DNA from 3 places in the Mesorhizobium sp. WSM4983 genome. Region 3 is predicted to be linked to each of the others. Evidence: riboswitches for the same ligand, from Rfam matches in the RefSeq annotation. Region 3 holds a riboswitch; each other region holds the start of a gene.

Region 1 (3,271 bases), on a different contig from region 3:
GCTATCAGAACGGCATTGCATGCGGGTTCATTCATCCCGAAGACGATCTTTCGCGGCTCAAGGCGCTCTACGTCCCGCATTGGGTGATGTGGAAGGATGAATGGAACGAGGCTGTCGAAACCTTCGTCCGCCACGGCGGTACGCTGATCCTGTCGGCATTGAGCGGGACGAGGGACGAGAACAACCACATCATTCGCGAGCAGGCCCCCGGCAAGGCCCTTGCAGCCCTGAGCGGCGTCAGGGTGGCGGAGTTCGGCCGCGTCGTTCCCGAAGGCGCCAGCGGCCTGTTTCCGCTGTTTCGTCCGGCTCCGATGGGCACCTATGCACCGCCGCCCCTCCCGGCCTCGTCCGCGGAACGCAAATACCTGTTCACCCTTGGCAATGAAGAATTCCAGGCTGCGCATTTGTACGAGGTGCTTGACGTAGCGCCTGACACCGAGGTGCTCGGCGTCTGGTCGAACCGCTTCGCCGCCGGCTCTCCGGCAATCACCGCCCGCAAGGTCGGGCAAGGTCGGGTTGTCTATGTCGGCACGTATCTCACGCCGCAACTGACGGAGAAGCTTGTCGATGTCGTGCTGGCCAAAGCCGGTATAGCGCCTTTGCTGCCCGACCTGCCTGCCGGGGTGGAGGTCTCTGTCAGGGAAGCCGACGACCGCCGGCTGATGTTCGTGCTGAACACCACGGAAGTCGCCGTGATCGTAACCGACGTCCCAAAGGGCCTCGACCTGCTGACGGGCAAGGCCGTTGAAGGAACGCTGCAACTCGACCCTTACGGCTGCGCAATAATTCGGTCCTGAACAAATCGAACCAGCGTCCATAGACGCCGAACAGATGCTCTTCGAGGCGAAAAATGCGTTCTTCAATCCGCCGCCACAAGGGATCGCAAAAGCGTTTCCTTGGCGGATGACAAGTGGGCCCCGACTGCCAGCTCGACGCGCGCAAGGTCGTGGCTCAATGGGCGTCGATGTAAGAGATGCTCGACCAAAGCTGCGTGGCTGCGCCACTTCTCGTCGCTTGTTCGAGGCTGGAGAAGTCATGAAGTCGAGTTGACAGGATAGCGTCGCATCGTCCAACCTAGGCGCCTCACCAGGGGAGTCCCGGCAAGGGGCTGAGATACTGCTATCGCGCGCAGTGACCCGTTGAACCTGATCCAGTTCATACTGGCGTAGGGACGGTGCGAGGCTTCGCGGGTCGGCAATCCGGCTTCGGCATTCGGGCAGTGCCCGCATTCTAAGCGAAGCGTCACTTCCTCCTCATCGCGTGGACTGGGTCTCCGTTGCACTCGAGCAAGGAGGCTCACTCATGAATGCCCACACCCCGACCGTCACCGTCGGCGAACTCCCAGCTTCGAAGAAGGTCCACAAACCCGGTCAGCTTCACCCGGAGCTGCGGGTGCCGATGCGCGAGATCTCGGTCCACCCGAGCGCCGGCGAGCCGCCGGTCACTGTCTACGACTCGTCCGGCCCCTACACGGATGCCACGGTGAAAACCGACATCGAGCGTGGCTTGCCACGGCTGCGCGAGGCATGGATCGAGGCGCGCGGAGACGTGGGGCGCTACGAGGGCCGCACGATCAAGCCGGAAGACAACGGCTTCGTCTCAGCCGATCGCCTGACGCCGGAATTCCCGGTTCGCAACAGACCGTTGCGCGCGGCCGGCGGCCGCGCCGTCACCCAGCTCGCCTATGCGCGCGCCGGCATCATCACGCCTGAGATGGAGTTCGTCGCCATCCGCGAGAACCTCGGCCGGGAGCAGTTGCGTTCGAAACTCCAGCGCGATGGCGAGAGCTTCGGCGCCGCGATCCCCGATTTCGTCACCCCGGAATTCGTGCGCGACGAGGTGGCGCGCGGCCGCGCCATCATCCCGTCCAACATCAACCACCCGGAAAGCGAGCCGATGATCATCGGCCGCAATTTTCTGGTCAAGATCAACGCCAATATCGGCAACTCCGCCGTCACCTCGTCGATGGCCGAAGAGGTCGAGAAGATGGTGTGGGCGATCCGCTGGGGCGCCGATACGGTAATGGACCTCTCGACCGGGCGCAACATCCACAACATCCGCGAATGGATCGTGCGCAATTCGCCGGTGCCGATCGGCACGGTGCCGATCTACCAGGCGCTGGAGAAAGTCGGCGGCGTCGCCGAGGAACTGACCTGGGAGGTGTTCCGCGACACCCTCATCGAGCAGGCCGAGCAGGGCGTGGACTATTTCACGATCCATGCCGGCGTGCGCCTGCCCTATATCCCGCTGACCGTCGACCGCGTCACCGGCATCGTGTCGCGCGGCGGCTCGATCATGGCCAAGTGGTGCCTGCATCACCACCAGGAGAGTTTTCTCTACGAGCATTTCGAGGAGATCTGCGACATCGCCCGGGCCTATGACGTGGCGTTCTCGCTCGGCGACGGCCTTCGCCCCGGCTCGATCGCCGATGCCAATGACGCGGCCCAGTTCGCCGAGCTGGAAACGCTCGGAGAGCTCACCAAGATCGCCTGGTCCAAGGACTGCCAGGTGATGATCGAGGGCCCCGGCCACGTGCCGATGCACAAGATCAAGCAAAACATGGACAAGCAGCTCGCGGTCTGTGGCGAAGCGCCGTTCTACACGCTCGGGCCGCTCACCACCGACATCGCGCCGGGCTATGACCACATCACATCGGGCATCGGCGCGGCGATGATCGGCTGGTTCGGAACGTCGATGCTCTGCTACGTCACGCCGAAGGAGCATCTCGGCCTGCCCGACCGCGACGACGTCAAGACTGGCGTCATCACCTACAAGATCGCCGCTCATGCCGCCGACCTCGCCAAGGGCCATCCGGCCGCCCAGGTCAGGGACGACGCGTTGTCGAGGGCGCGCTTCGAGTTCCGGTGGGAGGACCAGTTCAACCTGTCGCTCGATCCGGAGACGGCGCGCGCCTTCCACGACGAAACCCTGCCCAAGGAGGCGCACAAGGTGGCGCATTTCTGCTCCATGTGCGGTCCCAAATTCTGCTCGATGCGGATGTCGCATGACATCCGCGCGGAAGCGCAGAAGGAAGGGCTCGCGGCCATGGCGGCGAAGTACCGCGACGGCGGCGATCTCTATATACCGGTCGACAGCACCTCCGAGCGCACGGACACCCCATGAAGGTGCTCGTTCGCGGCGCTGGCGTCGCCGGATTGACACTCGCGCACGAGCTGGCAACGCGCGGCGCCGAGGTGACCCTTGTCGAGAAACGCCTCGAGATCGCCGGCAATGCCTCCTGGCAGGCCGGCGGCATGCTCGCGCCCTGGTG
Region 2 (3,271 bases), on a different contig from region 3:
CTAAACTCGCCATTTCGCTGAATTTCTCAGTCGGTCCAAGTTCGCGCGCGTCATCACGGTTCACATCGTGATTTCCCGGTACGAATATCAACGGAAGCGCCTTTGAACTGCGTCCCTGTGCGCGGCAGAGCAACGTGAAATGCTGGAATGCCGAAGCAATGAAGGTCTTGTCGCCACGGCTCGTGAAATCCCCCATGAAGGCGATCGAATCCAAGGGCTTCGAAGTCGTCAGCCGCCGAAGTTTCGTCAAGACGGCACGCAGCGAAGACGCGCGTAGCTTCTGCGTTATTTTCGGAGCGAACTTGCTATCCTTGGCATCGATGTTGCTAGAGGAAGGATGCCAGTCCGGATAGTGAATATCGCCTACTTGAAGGATTCGCACCCGCCGCATAACTCGCCCCCCTGCCGAGAGCCATAGACTAATCCGTTCGCTTTTGCCAAGCGCGAACGATCATCCGCAGTGTCCTTAACGAGGTAGCCTGCACTTTTCGAGAATTGCCACGGCGGCTATTTTTCGGCTGTGAAGCACACGAGACCCGTGACGTGAGACCCAGTTGCTCAATGCCCAGTTGCTCAATGAGCTTTCTTACGAATAAGGGAGAATTTCCGCGGCCGGACTATCTCTGAGCGAGCGTGCATGACTGCCAACGGAAGGTCTTGCACGCACCCTTGCGATCTTGAGCAATGGTCGCCATGACTTTCTTCTTGCAGGCTTTTGAGTGGCCCAGCCTGCGATCACCAGACCCCACCGATTCTAAAGAGCGTGGCAGATGGGATAGTCGAGGTTGCCCGTGCACAGTCACGCTCAGGGCTTGCGCCGCCCAGAGGACACGCTGAAAAGGCAGATTGGGGCGCAAGCACGCCATTCACGAGAGGTTCGACATGAAGACCATGCAAGAAAAAGACATTCCGGCATTCGTACAAGCAGTTGTGGACGCCGGCTGCAAAATTTGCGCGATTGGCAACTTGGGATACGTCTTTGGCGATGCTGATTTCACGCCAGCGCAACGGAGGGCCGTCGAGCCACAGCTGCGTAGGATTGCTGAAATCTACGGCGAACGCGATCATCTCATGAACGAGATAGCTGTATATCTGCGGTCGATCGGACGCCATGTCGAGGTTGAGCCGAAGACAGGTATTTCCTGATGGCCGTGATCGCGAGAAGCCGTCTTCCAACCTCTGAATCCTAAAGGAGGTGACCCCCAAGGCCGTTCGTCACCTTCGACCAGAATAACCACATCCGTGACCGCCTGAGCTACTTGGTCGATACGCGCACATGGCCAATACAGTTTCTCCATCCTTCACGAAGCGAATGAGGCTTTGGCCATTCAGCCCCGGTCTACGGGGCGTGACTTGTCCCCGATGCATGCGCGAGCTCTCCGCCCGGCTGGCCGCCGGTCGTCGCCACCGGCCGAAGGCGCCCGAATGCGCTTGACAAGATAGCGTCAGCCCGTTCAACCTAAGGCATTCACCAGGGGAGTCCCGGCAAGGGGCTGAGATACTGCTGGCTTTCGCGGCGCAGTGACCCGTTGAACCTGATCCAGTTCATACTGGCGTAGGGACGGTGCAAGCGCTTTGCGGGAGTTTACGCCCGAGGTCCTGTTGCAGCAGGTCTACAGAAGCGTCTTTTCATCCTTCCGGCACAGAACTGGGTCTCCAATGCATGAGCAAAGGAGCCTCACGATGAATGCCCTCACCCCCGCCGTATCGACGGGACCACTGCCCGCCTCGCGGAAAATCCACAAGCCCGGCGTCCTCTACCCGCAGATCAGGGTGCCGATGCGCGAGATTTCCGTCCATCCGACGGCCGGCGAACCGCCCGTCACCGTCTACGATCCGTCCGGCCCCTACACCGATCCATCAGTCGAAACCAGCATCGAAAAAGGCCTTGCCCGGCTTCGCCACGAATGGGTCACGGCGCGTGGCGATGTCGAAGCCTATGACGGCCGCCACGTCCGGCCGGAAGACAATGGATTCGCCACCGGCGAGCGCCTGACACCGGAATTTCCGATACGCAATCGGCCGCTCAAGGCCAAGCAGGGCAAGGCGGTGACCCAACTTGCCTATGCGCGCGCCGGCATCATCACGCCAGAAATGGAGTTCGTAGCCATCCGCGAGAATCTCGGCCGCGAGGTGATGCGCGGCAAGCTGCAACGCGACGGCGAAGCCTTCGGCGCGGCGATCCCAGATTTCGTCACACCCGAATTCGTGCGCGACGAGGTGGCGCGCGGGCGCGCAATCATTCCCGCCAACATCAATCATCCCGAGAGCGAGCCGATGATCATCGGTCGCAATTTTCTGGTCAAGATCAACGCCAACATCGGTAACTCGGCTGTCACATCGTCGATGGCCGAAGAGGTCGAAAAAATGGTCTGGGCTATCCGCTGGGGCGCGGACACGGTGATGGACCTGTCGACCGGCCGCAACATCCACAACATCCGCGACTGGATCGTGCGCAATGCGCCGGTGCCGATCGGTACGGTGCCGCTCTATCAGGCGCTGGAAAAGGTCAACGGCATCGCCGAGGATCTGAACTGGGAGGTCTACCGCGACACGCTGATCGAGCAGGCCGAGCAAGGCGTCGACTATTTCACCATCCACGCCGGCGTGCGGCTGCACTACATCCCGCTGACCGTCGACCGGGTCACGGGCATCGTCTCGCGCGGCGGCTCGATCATGGCCAAATGGTGCCTGCACCATCACCGGGAGAGCTTCCTCTACGAGCATTTCGAGGAGATCTGCGACATCGCCAGAGCCTATGACGTCTCCTTCTCGCTCGGCGACGGCCTTCGTCCCGGTTCAATCGCCGATGCGAACGACGCGGCGCAATTCGCCGAACTGGAAACACTTGGAGAACTCACCAAGATTGCCTGGGCAAAGGACTGCCAGGTGATGATCGAAGGCCCGGGCCATGTCCCCATGCACAAGATCAAGCAGAACATGGACAAGCAGCTCGCAGTGTGCGGTGAGGCGCCGTTCTACACGTTGGGGCCGCTGACGACCGACATCGCGCCGGGCTATGACCACATCACCTCAGGGATAGGTGCCGCCATGATAGGCTGGTTCGGCACCGCAATGCTTTGCTACGTCACGCCGAAAGAGCATCTCGGCCTTCCCGACCGCAACGACGTCAAGATTGGCGTGATCACCTACAAGATAGCCGCCCATGCAGCCGATCTGGCGAAGGGCCATCCGGCAGCGAAAACCAGGGATGATGCCCTTTCGCGCGCGCGCTTCGAGTTCCGCTGGGAGGACCAGTTCAACCTGTCGC
Region 3 (3,271 bases):
GCGTGAAGCGGGCGACGCGGAGCAGATAGCTGTCGAAGGCCGCGGCAGCGCTGGACGGACCGCTCGCGCCTTCGAGGATCAGGCCGGCGAAGGCGCCGCCGATGAGCAAAGTGATGGCGACAAGGGCGATGATGCCGGCAGTGATGCGAGGGTCAGGGCGCGGCGTGGATTGCACGCTGCACCACGTTGGCTCGAGCTAGCGAACGCCGCGTTCCGTCGCGCCCCCCTCTGTCTTGCCGGACATCTCCCACTCTAGGAGGGAGATTGGCAGCTTTGCCGCTCTTCCTACACCGTCGGCGGCTAGCGAAATCACCGATGACCGCGAATTTCCCCCTTTGCGGGGGAGATGGCCGGCCGGACAGAGGGGGGTGCTCAAGCGCCATCCTGCGTCCTACTTGCTCATCGCCGCCAGCCATTCATCCACCCAGGCCTTGCGGTTGGCCGCCACCTCGTCCGGGCTGAACAGCAGGGTTTTGGTCGGCTTCACCAGCTTTTCGAAGGCCGGGTTGAGCGGCTTGTCGGTCTTGCCGGCCGGGAACATCCAGTTGGTCTCCGGGATGATGTCCTGGAACTTGGGCCCGGTCATGAAGGCTATGAATTTTTCCGCCAGCGGGTTCTTCGCGCCGGTTTTGGTGATGCCGGCGACCTCGATCTGCAGATATTCGCCCTCCTCGAAGGACGCCGCCTGATAGCGCTCGGTGTTCTCGGCCACCATGTGGTAGGCCGGCGAGGTGGTATAGGAGAGAACCATCGGCGCCTCGCCCTTGGTGAACAGACCATAGGCCTCGCTCCAGCCCGGCGTCACGGTCAGCACCTTCGGCTTCAGCTTGGCCCAGGCTTCCGGCGCCTTGTCGCCATAGACCGACTTGACCCACAGCAGCAGCCCGAGGCCCGGCGTCGAAGTGCGCGGATCCTGGATGATGATCTTGTCGGGGCCGGCGCCCTCGACCAGTTCCTTCAAGCTCTTCGGCGGCGTCTTCAGCTTTTCGGTGTCGTAGACGACGGCGAAATAGCCGTAGTCGAAAGGCACGAAAGTGTCGTCTTTCCAGCCGCCGGGCACATTCAAATCGGCCACCGCGCCATGCCGCGCGAATAGGCCGCTCGCCTTGGCATCCGCGGTCAGGTTGGTATCGAGGCCGAGCACGACATCAGCCTTGGTGCCGGCGCCCTCCAGCTTGACGCGGTTGAGCAGTGCCACGCCGTCGGCAACCGAGACGAATTCAAGATCGCAGCCGCATTCGGCCTCGAATTCCTTCCTCACCGCGGGCCCGGGACCCCAGTCGGCGGTGAAGCTTTCGTAGGTGTAGACGGTAAGCTTGTCTTTAGCCTCGGCAGGTCCGCCTGCCAAAAGCGAAACAAGGCCGACTGCAAGAACAAGGTTGGACAATAGCGAGCGCATCGGCGCCTCCTTCGTTCGCGTTAAAGGAATTGAGGCGTCGGATGGTCCGAAACGTCTAATCCCTCCGCCGGTACAAACCGGATCAGGTTCAGCGGGTTGGCTTTCGTTGCCTCTCAGCCGGTTCGCAAAATCAGCGTCCGGCACCCCGTTAGAGCATTTCGAGACATAGGCCCGGCCGATGCGGCGCGCAAGCGGAAGTTTCCGGGGATCATCATCGTTCACCGCGGTAGCGAAGCGCGATTCCGTTTGGACGCGCCCGCTTCCGTTTCGTGGGCCGGGCTGGTAAGGGCGACGGCCATGGGCACATTCACCATCCTGCTTGGCGGCGATCTCGTCCGCACGCCTCGCCTCGATCGCCAGATCGAAGGCTCCCGCATCATCGCCGCCGATGCCGGTATCGGCCATGCCCATATGCTTGGCCTCCTGCCGGAGCTCTGGGTCGGAGATTTCGACTCGGTACCGCCAAACCTGCCGGAGAATCTGGCCGCCGTGCCGCGCAAGATTTTCCCGACCGAGAAGGACATGACCGACGGCGAGCTCGCCATTGCCGAGGCGCTGGCGCGCGGCGCCACCAGCCTGGTGCTGGCCGGCGCCTTCGGCGGCAAGCGCGCCGATCATGCCTTTCTGCATTTGGCTCTAAGCGTGCGGCTGGCCGAGGCGGGCACGACCGTGCTGCTGACCAGCGGCGCCCAGGAGGGCGTGCCCATCCTGCCGGGCAAAGCCGGCTTCGACTACGCCGAGGGCACGCTGTTCTCGGTGCTCGGCTTCTCCGACCTCGCCGGCCTGACGGTCTCAGGCGCCAAATGGCCGCTGGACGGTGTCGAGGTGGCGTTCGGCTCATCGCTTACCATATCAAATGAGATCAAGGGTCGGCTCGAGATCGCGCTCGAGCGTGGCCGGGCGCTGCTGCTCGCCCACCCCTATCCTCTTCCCGAAAGCTGACATGGCCCCGCCTCTTCTCAATCTGGATGGCATAAAACTGACTTTTGGCGGCACGCCGCTGCTCGACGGCGCGGCACTGAGCGCCTCCGCCGGCGAGAAGATCGCGCTTGTAGGCCGCAACGGTTCGGGCAAGTCGACGCTGCTCAAGATCGTCGCGGGGCTGATCGAACCGCAGGACGGCGAAGTATTCCGCCAGCCCTCGGCAACGGTGCGCTACCTGCCGCAAATGCCCGATATGGATGGCTTCGCCAGCGTGCGCGCCTATGTCGAAGCCGGCCTCGGGCCGGCCGACGACCCGCATCGCGCCACTTATCTGATGGAGCATCTCGGCCTGACCGGCGAGGAGCGGCCGAACGACCTTTCCGGCGGCGAGGCGCGCCGCGCAGCACTCGCCCGCGTCATGGCGCCGGAGCCCGATATCCTGCTCCTCGACGAGCCGACCAATCATCTCGACCTGTCGGTCATCGAATGGCTGGAAGAAGAGCTTGCCCGCACCTCGTCGGCCGTGATCCTGATCTCGCACGACCGCCGCTTTCTCGAGCGCGTCTCGCGCGCCACCGTCTGGCTCGACCGCGGCCAGACGCGCCGGCTGGACAAGGGGTTCGCGCACTTTGAGGAATGGCGCGACCAGGTGCTTGAAGAGGAAGAGCGCGAACAGCACAAGCTCGGCCGCCAGATCGTGCGCGAGGAGCATTGGCTGCGCTATGGCGTGACCGCCAGGCGCAAGCGCAACATGCGCCGGCTCGGCGAGCTGCAGGCCATGCGCCAGCGTTTTCGCAGCCATCGCGGCGCCGAGGGTTCGGCGACGATGGTGGCAAGCGACGCCGCTGAATCCGGCAAGCTGGTGATCGAAGCCAAGGGCATCGAGAAGAGTTTTGGCGACCTCACCGTGGTCAAGGGCTTTTCGACCCGTATTCAGCGCGGCGATCG

What was found. A riboswitch is a leader RNA that binds a small molecule or an ion and turns the genes downstream of it on or off. The one in region 3 is predicted to bind thiamine pyrophosphate.
Region 1: another riboswitch for thiamine pyrophosphate. It lies ahead of thiC (phosphomethylpyrimidine synthase ThiC); the one in region 3 lies ahead of thiB (thiamine ABC transporter substrate binding subunit).
Region 2: another riboswitch for thiamine pyrophosphate. It lies ahead of thiC (phosphomethylpyrimidine synthase ThiC); the one in region 3 lies ahead of thiB (thiamine ABC transporter substrate binding subunit).

The regions. Positions count from the first base shown of each region.
Region 1 covers NZ_JARTVM010000001.1:1,281,681-1,284,951, forward strand. The annotation lists gene P9254_RS06285 (beta-galactosidase) at 1-797, shown strand, start outside; TPP riboswitch at 1,079-1,190, shown strand; gene thiC (phosphomethylpyrimidine synthase ThiC) at 1,303-3,123, shown strand; gene thiO (glycine oxidase ThiO) at 3,120-3,271, shown strand, end outside.
Region 2 covers NZ_JARTVM010000018.1:4,365-7,635, forward strand. The annotation lists gene P9254_RS28110 (metallophosphoesterase family protein) at 1-391, opposite strand, end outside; gene P9254_RS28115 (hypothetical protein) at 883-1,146, shown strand; TPP riboswitch at 1,464-1,580, shown strand; gene thiC (phosphomethylpyrimidine synthase ThiC) at 1,684-3,271, shown strand, end outside.
Region 3 covers NZ_JARTVM010000002.1:634,748-638,018, forward strand. The annotation lists gene thiP (thiamine/thiamine pyrophosphate ABC transporter permease) at 1-175, opposite strand, end outside; gene thiB (thiamine ABC transporter substrate binding subunit) at 392-1,399, opposite strand; TPP riboswitch at 1,442-1,557, opposite strand; gene P9254_RS10365 (thiamine diphosphokinase) at 1,697-2,341, shown strand; gene P9254_RS10370 (ABC-F family ATP-binding cassette domain-containing protein) at 2,343-3,271, shown strand, end outside.